Regions from separate parts of the Synechococcus sp. A10-1-5-1 genome, predicted to be linked through region 3. Evidence: predicted binding sites of a transcription regulator. Region 3 holds the regulator's gene; each other region holds the start of a gene.
The links. Region 3 encodes NtcA, which controls nitrogen genes in cyanobacteria. Its sites were predicted from a motif close to GTANCNNNNGNTAC; they were not measured.
Positions count from the first base shown of each region.

Region 1: a site for NtcA is predicted at 1,181-1,194, ahead of MY494_RS08860 (molybdenum cofactor guanylyltransferase). Genes of this name have one in related genera too.
Region 2: a site for NtcA is predicted at 1,849-1,862, ahead of MY494_RS06000 (DUF4278 domain-containing protein). Genes of this name have one in related genera too.

Region 1 is NZ_CP096032.1:1,651,883-1,655,147, reverse strand. It holds gene MY494_RS08865 (NarK family nitrate/nitrite MFS transporter) at 1-961, opposite strand, end outside; gene MY494_RS08860 (molybdenum cofactor guanylyltransferase) at 1,230-1,817, shown strand; gene moaA (GTP 3',8-cyclase MoaA) at 1,814-2,842, shown strand; gene MY494_RS08850 (sulfite exporter TauE/SafE family protein) at 2,839-3,265, opposite strand, start outside.
Region 2 is NZ_CP096032.1:1,103,576-1,106,840, reverse strand. It holds gene MY494_RS06025 (glycosyltransferase family 2 protein) at 1-235, shown strand, start outside; gene MY494_RS06020 (HEAT repeat domain-containing protein) at 193-669, opposite strand; gene MY494_RS06015 (photosystem I reaction center subunit VIII) at 782-898, shown strand; gene MY494_RS06010 (photosystem I reaction center subunit XI) at 943-1,434, shown strand; gene MY494_RS06005 (hypothetical protein) at 1,559-1,780, shown strand; gene MY494_RS06000 (DUF4278 domain-containing protein) at 1,889-2,056, shown strand; gene MY494_RS05995 (mechanosensitive ion channel family protein) at 2,253-3,265, shown strand, end outside.
Region 3 is NZ_CP096032.1:1,278,715-1,281,979, reverse strand. It holds gene MY494_RS07045 (resolvase) at 1-80, opposite strand, end outside; gene MY494_RS07040 (DUF3084 domain-containing protein) at 77-1,234, opposite strand; gene ntcA (global nitrogen regulator NtcA) at 1,310-2,050, opposite strand; gene rph (ribonuclease PH) at 2,116-2,850, opposite strand; gene MY494_RS07025 (cob(I)yrinic acid a,c-diamide adenosyltransferase) at 2,968-3,265, shown strand, end outside.

The DNA of each region.
Region 1 (3,265 bases), 370 kb from region 3:
AGACAACCGCCAACTCAGATCCGAAGTTCACGATGTAGGTGAGCTCCAGAATGGCGACCTGCTTGAACTCGTAGCGGTCGTCCTTGGGGTATTGCTTAACGCCGTTGATCAGGTCGCGGTTGGTGCGAATAATGCCCCAGGTCTGGAAGCCAAACCAAACGAGAACTGCGAGGAGCGCCAGGGGATAGGTGCCGGCGTTCAGGAAGCCAACCTTTTGCAGGCGCCAGCAGAGCACGCAGAGAATGGCCGCGAAGGGAACATTCATGCCCAGCAGGCCCCAGAAGTCCCGCATGGAGGTCACTTCAAGACCAGCGGACTTAGCGGGCTTTTGGTAGGTCTTTCCCGGGGGAGTATCGGTGACGTTAAAGAAGTAGATCACCCCGTAGACGGCCGAAATAATGCCGGTCAGAGCAATTGCTCCACGCCAATTCAAGATGGCGCCAGTGGGGAGCTCGAAGCCACCTGAGAAGGAGAGGAAGCCAGCCAGGGCGACGAGAGTCAGTGCGGAGAAGGCCGAGCCAAAGTTGCCCCAACCGCCGTAGATCCCTTCCGCCAGACCGATCTCTTTGGGCGGAAACCATTCAGCCACCATGCGGATACCGATCACAAAGCCGGCACCAACAATGGAGAGCAGCAGGCGAGCAACCACCAGCTGATTGAAGTCCTGCGCTGATGCAAACAGCAGACAGGGAATCACCGAGAAGACAAGAATGCCCGAATAGGTCTTACGGGGACCGAACTTGTCCAGCAGCATGCCAATCAGCACGCGAGCGGGAATCGTGAGTGCAACGTTGCAGATCGCAACGGTACGAATTTGACCTAGGTCAAGGCCAAGGTCGGCCTTAACGGTTGTCGCTAGAGGAGCAAGGTTGAACCAGACGACAAACGTCAGGAAGAAGGCGAACCAGGTGAGATGAAGAGTGCGATATCTCCCCTGGAGCGACCAAAGATCGCTAAGCATGGAGGACAGGGACAGTGGGATGAGCCCAGGCCTTCAAAAAAGCAGCGACCAGGGGGACAGCGCATCAAGCGCTGAAGAGATTGGACCACTCGCCACCTACTGACTCGGGTAACGACAGTTACCAAAGAGCAACTCGACCGCAAAGCAGGGCGCGGCCTAATGAGAGGAATTAATGGCACTTATCACTTATCCCGCAGGTAGTAGTTCAAGGCCTGTTTTGTAGCAACAGCGACGCTTCCAGGGGTTCCTGGGGTTACATCGTGCAGCGATGACTCCGATGCGGCTCCAGGGAGCAGTGCTCTGCGGCGGCGCCAGCCGGCGGATGGGCCAGGACAAAGCAGCCCTCCCCCACCCCAACGGCGGGAGCTGGCTGTCGCGTGCCGCTGAACTCCTAAGCCAGGTCTGCCCCTCCGTGGCGGTCTGCAGCCAAGACAGCAGCCATGCCGACCTGATCGCCGGGCTCGAGCGTGTTGCACTGGCCCTGGAGCCCGCACCCGCCCAAGGCCCCCTCCACGCCCTGCAGCTGGTCCTTCCCAGGGGCAGCGACAGCGCCCTGCTGGTGGTGCCGGTGGATATGCCCCAGCTCAACCGAAGAACACTGGACTCATTGATCGAGCACTGGAGGCGCTCCCCCAGCCAGGCCGCCGTTGCCCATGACGGCGAGCGGCTGCAGCCCCTGCTGGGGATCTATCCCGGTGGACCCGAGCAACGCAACGGCCTGGCCGAGGTCCTGGCCAGCGGAGAGCGGCGCTGGCAGGCCTGGCTCGCCACCATCCCCCATCAAGCTGTAGTGCTCCCAGCCCAGCCGCTGATCAATGCGAACACCCCGGCCGAGCGCGCCAGGCTGATGGCATGAGCGCAGGCACCGCCACCGATCAACTCCAGCGTCCCCTCGGAGTCCTGCGGCTCTCCCTGACGGCGCGCTGCAACCTGGCGTGCCCCTACTGCCAGCCCGACGGCCAAGAACCCGCCGACAGGCTGAGCACCGAGCAGCGGCTGCGGGTGATCGAAGCGGCCTGCAGCCTGGGGGTCAGCAGCCTGCGCCTCACCGGCGGAGAACCTCTGTTGGCACCCGATCTCGACGACCTGCTCGAGGCGATCGACCAGGGCCGCCGGGAAACAGGCAGCCCCCTCAGCGCCCTGAAGGACATCGCGCTGACGACCAATGGCGTCCTGCTCAGCCCAGCCCGCGCCCTGCGGCTGCGGCAAGCCGGGCTGCAACGCCTGACCATCAGCCTCGATGCCGTCGACCCTGAGCGGGTGGGGGAGATGAGTGGCCGGCCGCAGCAGGGGGAGCAGCTTTTGGAGCAGGTCCTGGCGGCCATCGCCGCGGCCAAGGCCGCTGGATTTGATCCAGCCGCAGGGGCGCTGAAGCTCAACAGCGTGATCCAACGCGGGCGCAACGACGATCAACTGCTCCCCCTCGCCGCCCTCGCCCGAGAGCACGGCCTGGAGTTGCGGCTGATCGAAACCATGGATGTGGGCAACCGCAATGGCTGGTCCCCCGAGGACGTCGTCCCCGCCGCGGACATGCTCCAACGCCTCAGCCGCCACTGGCCCCTGGAGCCCCTCGGGCGGGCCGCCCATGGCACCGCCAGCCGCTGGCGTTACCGCGATTGCAACGGCTCGGTCGCCGTCGTGGCCTCGATCAGCCAACCCTTCTGCGGCGATTGCAACCGGCTGCGGGTCACCGCCAATGGCATGGCCTACACCTGCCTGTTTGCCTCCGAAGGCCAAGACCTCAAGCCTTGGCTGCAAAGCCCAAGCGAGCTACGGCTCGCGATGGGCCAGCTCTGGCGTCAGCGCCAGGACCGCTACAGCGAAGAGCGCTCGTCCCGCGCGGGACAGCCCAAAGCGGAGATGGCCTACCTGGGGGGCTAGGGCAAGGGCAAGAGGCCGGACAACTTCAGGCTGGCCAGCAGCAGCACCAGCGCCAACAGACGGCGAATCCAGACCTCTTGAAAACGGCGACTGCCGCACCAACTCCCCAGGGCTCCCGCCAAGGCCACGAGCGGCAAAGGGGCCAGCAAGAGCGGAGCGGGAGGCAGGACTGAAGCGCCATAGCTCAGCAACCAACCACTGAGCCCCGCCAAGGAATTGCACCAAATAAAGGCCGAGGACACCCCGGCCGCCAGGCGGATCGGAAGCCAACCCGCGAGCAGCGCCAGCGGCGTCAAAAAGATGCCGCCACCGGTCCCGCTCAACCCGGCCAGCAGGCCCAGCACCGCGCCCGTCAGGACAACCACAGGCCATGGCGGCAAGGCCACCGCCCCGCCCGTGCGCTCTTGGGGAGAGCGCCAAAGC
Region 2 (3,265 bases), 180 kb from region 3:
CAGCGCGATGGCCATCGGCGCGCTCCTGAGCGCCTATCTGCTCATGGTGAAGTTGGGGGGCGCAGAGATCGGCAACAGGCCTTTGCTCTTGGTGGCCGTCTTGGCCCTCATTACCGGGGTGCAGCTCTTCTGCTTTGGCTTGCTTTCAGAGGTGCAGATGCGCACTTATCACGAGAGCCAGGGCCGCCCGATCTATCGCATCCGGGAGACGTTGCGCGGCAGTTTGAGCGGTTGAGCCACGGCGACTGGAGCGCTGCTGCGGCCGCGGAAGTTGGTCATGGCTTCAGCGGCGAGCTGGGCAACAACCTGATCGGCATCGCGCAGGCCGCGGCGAATTAGCGGCAGGGCCTCGCGGTGGCGCCAGAGCTGGCAGATCGCCATGGCGGTGCGGCGCTGCTCACCACCTGCGCGGAACTGCTGCTCGAGTTGCTTCAGCAGCTCCCCGCGGCCGCGGCGATCGCTGGCTGCCGGAAGCACAACCATGGCGCTGCCCGCCTGAGTTGTGGAGTCGTTCCCGCCACCAGGGATGACCAATTCCATTTGGCCGCGGTTCAGGGCCGCAATGGCGGAAGCATCGGTGGAGCGCAGGATGTTGCGCTTGGGCCGGCCCAGGACCCAGCAGGCCGCCACGACACCTGCGAGAACGATTCCGGTGAGGGCCTGGGTCATGGCTCGGCGCGGCTGGTTGGTCTGAACTTTTATGTCGCCCCTGGAGGCCCCGAAGAGCAGCTCCGGCAGGGCTCCTTACAGTGCCGAACGGTAGCTGTATTGGCCCACGCTGATGACCGGAGACTTCGTCGCCGCCTGGATGCCCTCGGTGTTCGTGCCCCTTGTCGGGATCCTGGCTCCTGCTGTGGCCATGGCCCTGCTGTTCAACGTGATCGAAGCCCGCGACTGAGTTGTCGCCGCTTTATTCCCGAGCCACCTGACGTTCTTCCCCCGATGACCGTGACCCCCGTGGCCGACCCCTGCGTCGGCAATCTGGCCACTCCCGTCAACAGCAGCTACTTCAGCCGCGCTTTCCTGGGCGCGCTGCCTGCTTATCGCCCCGCCCTCTCTCCCAACCGTCGCGGTCTGGAAGTGGGTATGGCCCATGGCTTTTTCCTTTACGGCCCCTTCACCATCTGCGGCCCCCTGCGCGCCACCGAGTACGCCAGCACCGCTGGTCTGCTGGCTGCCGTTGGTCTGGTCTCGATCCTGACGGTCTGCCTCTCGATTTACGGCACCGCTGGCCGCGGCCCCAACGTGCAGCCGGCTGACGCCACCATCGACAACCCACCTGCTGACCTGTTCACCAAGGCTGGCTGGGCTGAATTCGCTAGCGGTTTCTGGCTCGGCGGTTGCGGCGGTGCTGCCTTCGCTTGGTTCCTGGCTGGAACCACCATCGTGGCTCCCCTGGTGAAGATTGCCGGTGGCGTCTGGAGCGTCGGCTGAGCCCAGCCCGATCCACGTCCATTCACTCTTTGCCCGCCAGATCCCTTGGGGTCCGGCGGGCTTTTTGATGCCTTGCCGTTCGTTGGGGCCATGGCTATCGAGTCAGTAGAGCTGTGGTGCTGTGATGACGCGTTGGCCTGCTTTGGTTCTTGCGGCGACCCTCTCGGCTCTGCCTGGTACAGCGATGGCTGAGCCCCTGCCGCCGCCGATCGGTCCACTTCCTTCTTCCGATCAGACCGATCAGGGTTATCCAGGGGATGTGGAGAACGCCCTGAGTGATTTCACGCGTTTTCAGTGCGATTTGCTGTTCTTTCTGACCCCACGGCAGAACTGCCCAAGCGATTAAGCATCGAAATCTGCGTTGTGTAATCGCCTGAACGACACGCCTGGTTTCGACGCGGCTAAAACAGTGCTGTAGCAACAGCTACAAAACGTTCACCTCGGCACCTTTTGGTTGCCTGAGGCGCAGTTCGATCCAGGCCATGGAACGGGGACCTGGGCTGACTCCGAGGAACTACCCATGACCCTCACCTATCGCGGCCAGAAGTACCAGCAGAACAAAGAGGCTGTCTCTTCCAAGCATCCTCAGCTGAACTACCGAGGCCTCAAGTACGTCAAGTGATTCCCGCTTGATTTAAATCCTTCTAGCCCCGCACTTGCGGGGCTTTTTGTGTCAACTGAGTCGGTAGTGGTGAGAGGATGAGCGGCTCTTTTTCGTGCTGCTACGCAGCCCGTTCATGCCGCAGCTGATGGCGTTCCGGCGAGGCCTTCTCCGGGGGCTTCTGGTTCTTTTGGTTGGGGCGTTATGGCTTGTTGGCTTGGTCCAGGTTCAGGCTGCTGAAGTCCTGGAGAAACCCGCGATTCCCGGTTGCAGTCCAGATCCTCAGGTCATTGCGTTGGCTGGTGAGCCGGTGCTTGAAGTCCGCCGGCCTCCCGCTGGGGAGTCCTTGCGCGCCTATGGCGAGCGTCAGGAGGAAGCCCTGCTGGAGATTGCCAAGGACTACGCGCTGCAGCCGTCCCGGCTCCAGCGTTGGGAGGATGAGCCGTTCTCGATCATTGGCTTCAAGCAGCCTGGGCTTGAACCCCGGGCGGTGATCGCGGTTGATGACAAACAGGCCCGTTGTTTTGAACTGAGTCGCGAGGAGCTATCTGGTCGTTATCTCACGGCCCTGCAACTGGCGATTCGCCAATACCGGGTCAATCACTCGCTGACCTCCTGGTTGAAAGCCACGGCACTCGCGGCGCTCTTCCTGGGTTTGTACTTGGGCTGGATCCGCCTCCAAAGCGCGGCCAATCGACAACTCCGTGCCCAGGTGGATCGCGGAGCGATGTTCGGGGTGCCGTTCAGGCGCTTGAAGCGGTTCCCTCTACCGATCGGGGCGGAGCGACTGAAGGCGCTGTTGCAGCAGATCAGGCAGGTGGTGCACTGGTCCCTGCTGGCTCTGGTCACCTACCTACTGGTGCCGCTTTTGCTCGCCTTCTTCCCGCCAACGATGGCAATGTCGAAGGGGCTGCGCGGTCAGATCCTCCAGTTCATCGGTGGGGTTCTTGATGGCGTGGTTGAGGCGATCCCTGGTCTGGTTTCCGTCGGTTTGATTTTGGGGATCACGTTTGTCCTGGTCCGGTTGAGCGGGGCTTGGTTTCGGGCTCTGGATCAAGGGCGAATCGCCATCCCAGGCTTCTATCAGGAGTGGGCGAAACCGACGGCTCGGATCGTGTCGATCCTGCTGGTGCTCGCCGGATGTGCGGCGGCCTTCCCCTACATCCCCGGATCTGGAACCCGGGTCTTTCAAGGGGCCGGTCTGTTTCTGGGTGTTCTGGCCGCCTTGGG
Region 3 (3,265 bases):
TTGACCATCCCGGCGACCTGGTCACACAAGGCCAATCCACATTTGCTGAGGCCTGGGTCCAGGCCGAGCCAAGTGCTCATGGGCTTTGCCAGCGGATGGCCACGGCAATGGGGTCGGCCAGATCGCTGTTGGCTCTGGAGACGGCCTCGAGTTTCGCCGTCTTTCCCTGGGGACGGTTCACCAGGGCGTCGGCCAGTTGGCTGAGGCGCGCCGGGTCGAATTGGAGGCCATTGGCTAGAGCCCCTTGGCGTTGGGCGCGGGTGAAGGCCGCGGCTAGGAGCAGGTTGAGGCGGCTGCGCACCTGATCTGGTGATCGTTCATCGATCTCCAGGACGGTGGTGGCCAGTTGCTCACCGCTGCGAACGACCCGCTTGTTGGGCCTGACATCCGGGAAAGCCACCACCTGACGCTCGCCCTTGAGCACGTTGGCGGCCGAGATCAGACTGACCACCCACTCACCTCTCTTGCTGAGGGTCGTCTCCAATTTGCTGATGTCGCTGCGCGGGACCAGGAGGATTTGGCGGTTGGGTGTCTCCCCGGGCAGCACCCGTTGGTAGACGTTCAGATTCGTGCGTTGCAGCAGCGCGTGAATCACCTCCCTGGCCTGGCTGGGTTTCTCGATTCGCACCTTGGCGACCTCGAGGAGTTGGCCGCTGCTGATCACCACATCGCCTTGCCGTAGGGCAATCAGATTGCGCTCGAGGCGCTCCAGTTCTTGGCTGCTGCTCTTGATCTTGCTGTTCAGCTTGGCGAGCTCAGAGCGGTTGCGTTGCAGGTCTGCATCCTTGGCCGCGATGTCGCGGCTGAGGCGATCGCGCTCGGCTTCCAGTTGCCGGCGTTGCTCCATCAGCGGGGCCAGTTCCCGTTGGAGTCGGCTGGCCTGCTGGGCCACCACCTTGAGTTGGCTTTGGGCCTCGCTGCGTTCCTTCTCTGCACTGAGAAGGGCAGTGCGGCTCTGTGCCAAGTCGTTGCGGCTGTCCCGCAAGCGCTGCTCGATCTGATCGAGTTCGAACAGCCCCGTGCGCAGGCGATCACTGACGAGCAGCATCAGACCGAGCGAGATCGCGCTGATCAAGCTGCCGGTCAGGACCGTGATGACCACGGCCGTCTTCTTGGGCCGCAGCCGAAACAAGCTCAGACGCGCCTTGCCGACCTTGGATCCCAAGCGATCTCCCAGGGTGGAGAGCACTCCCCCGAGGATGAGCAGCGCCAGGATGAGGATCCAGCCGGACACGACGTTGGGCGACGACGGTCAGTATCGGTTGCAGGCGGTGGGAAATCAGCTGGGATCAGCCACCAGTTCAGCCGTTTAGCTGAAGCGTTTGGCGAGGGCCAAGGGATCGAAAACGGTGATTTTCTTGCGATCGATTTGCACCAGACCGTCGTTGCGTAAGTCACCCAGCAGGCGTGTGATGGTGACCCGGGTGGATCCAATCGCTTCGGCGATGGCCTGGTGGGAGAGACGCAGGTCGATCGTGATGCCTTCGCTGCTGGGAACCCCAAAGTCGCGGCAGAGCACCAGCAGGAAACTCACCAGTCGCGAGGACATGTCGCGGTGGGTGAGGGTTTCGATCATGGTCTCGGTTTGCAGGATCCGAGAGGACAGGCCCTGCAGCAGCAGCAGGCCCACCGCGGGGTCTTGCTCAATGGCCTTCCGCACCGAGGTGGCGGGGGCTGTCACCAGCTCGACGCGGGTGAAAGCAATGGAGTGATAGAAGCGATCCGAGCGCTGGCCGGTCAGCAGGGAGAGCACCCCGAACAGGCTGTTTTCCCTCAGGAGCGCCACCGTGATCTCCTCGCCCGATTCGTACACGCGGGAGAGGCGGACTGCTCCGCGTTTGAGGAGGTAGACCTTCTCGGCTGGATCCCCAGGGAAAAAGATCGTTTTGCCGCGCTCGACGATTTCCGTCGTGCTGCCGCTGAGGCCCCGGATCACATCCAGGAGCGTTGCATTAGGCGGTAGCGGACTGCCCGCGATCGGTGCGATCACGGACGTACCGGTAGTGGGGCTAGGGGAGTAGCGGCTGAATCCTTGCGTGGCCACAACCATGTCAGCGCGACTGATGTGTTTTGGAACCTACGGATCAGTCCAGGGCAGCCATGTAGCCATTGAAACTAATTCGGGGCTTCTGCCAAGGCCTGGCTCTGAGCGCTCAGAAGGCGCTGGATTCCAGCTTCGGCCAGGTCAACCAGGGTAGAAAGCTGTTGGCGACTGAAGGGTGCGCCCTCTGCGGTGCCCTGAATTTCGAGCAAATGCTGCTCTTGATTCATCACCACGTTCAAATCCACCTCGGCTCGGCTGTCTTCGCTGTAGTCCAGATCCAGTAGCGCGTTCCCATCGACCAGGCCAACCGAGACCGCTGCCACCTGGCCGATTAGGGGAGAGCGCTCCAGTACCCCCCGCTGCTCGAGCCGGCGCAGTCCCAGGGCCAAGGCGGCCCAGGCTCCAGTAATGGAGGCCGTGCGGGTCCCGGCGTCTGCCTGCAGAACGTCGCAATCGACCTGCAGCGTCCTCTCGCCCAGAGCCTCGAGATCGAGGCAGGCCCTGAGGCTGCGGCCAATCAGGCGTTGAATTTCCTGGGTGCGGCCGCTCAGCTTCATCAGCTCCCTTGGCTGGCGGCTGGGGGTGCTGGCCGGCAGCAGTCTGTAGTCGGCACTTAGCCAGCCTTTGCCTGAGCCTTTTCGCCATTTCGGGACGCCTTCCTCGAGGCAAACGCTGCAGATCACGGCGGTTCGACCCGTGTGAACCGTGACTGAGCTCAGGGCAAACCCCATCGGATCCCAGTCGAAGCGAGTGCTGCGCAGATCCATGGCGCCGCGGCCGTCCCGCCGAGGTTGGGTGCTGCTCATTGCGGGCTGACTCAGTGTCTTGATGGTACGGGTGTTTGCACTACAGGTAGTGCTTGTTGCTTGCCGGACGGCCTAACGCCGCTACATTCAGGATCCCAAGCGGCAGCCATGCAATCGATGACGGCCAGCCTTGCAGCCACTCCCAGCGCTACGCCCCGTGCTGGACACCTGCGCCCGCTGGCCTCGATTCCAGCGTCTGCTCCTTCCCGCAGCGTTCGTCTGGCGGCCCAGCAGGAGGGGCAACTCCAGGTGCACACAGCGCCGTTCCGCGGCAGCTTCAGCGGGGTGTTCAGTCAGGCCTTGCGCAGTGCAGGACTGGGCAGCCGTGTCCTGGTCAGCCAGTTTCTCAAAGGTGGCGTCGATCAAGGCCTCGAGCGCAGCGTCTGGCTCTGTGGCCGTCTGCAGTGGCTCAGGC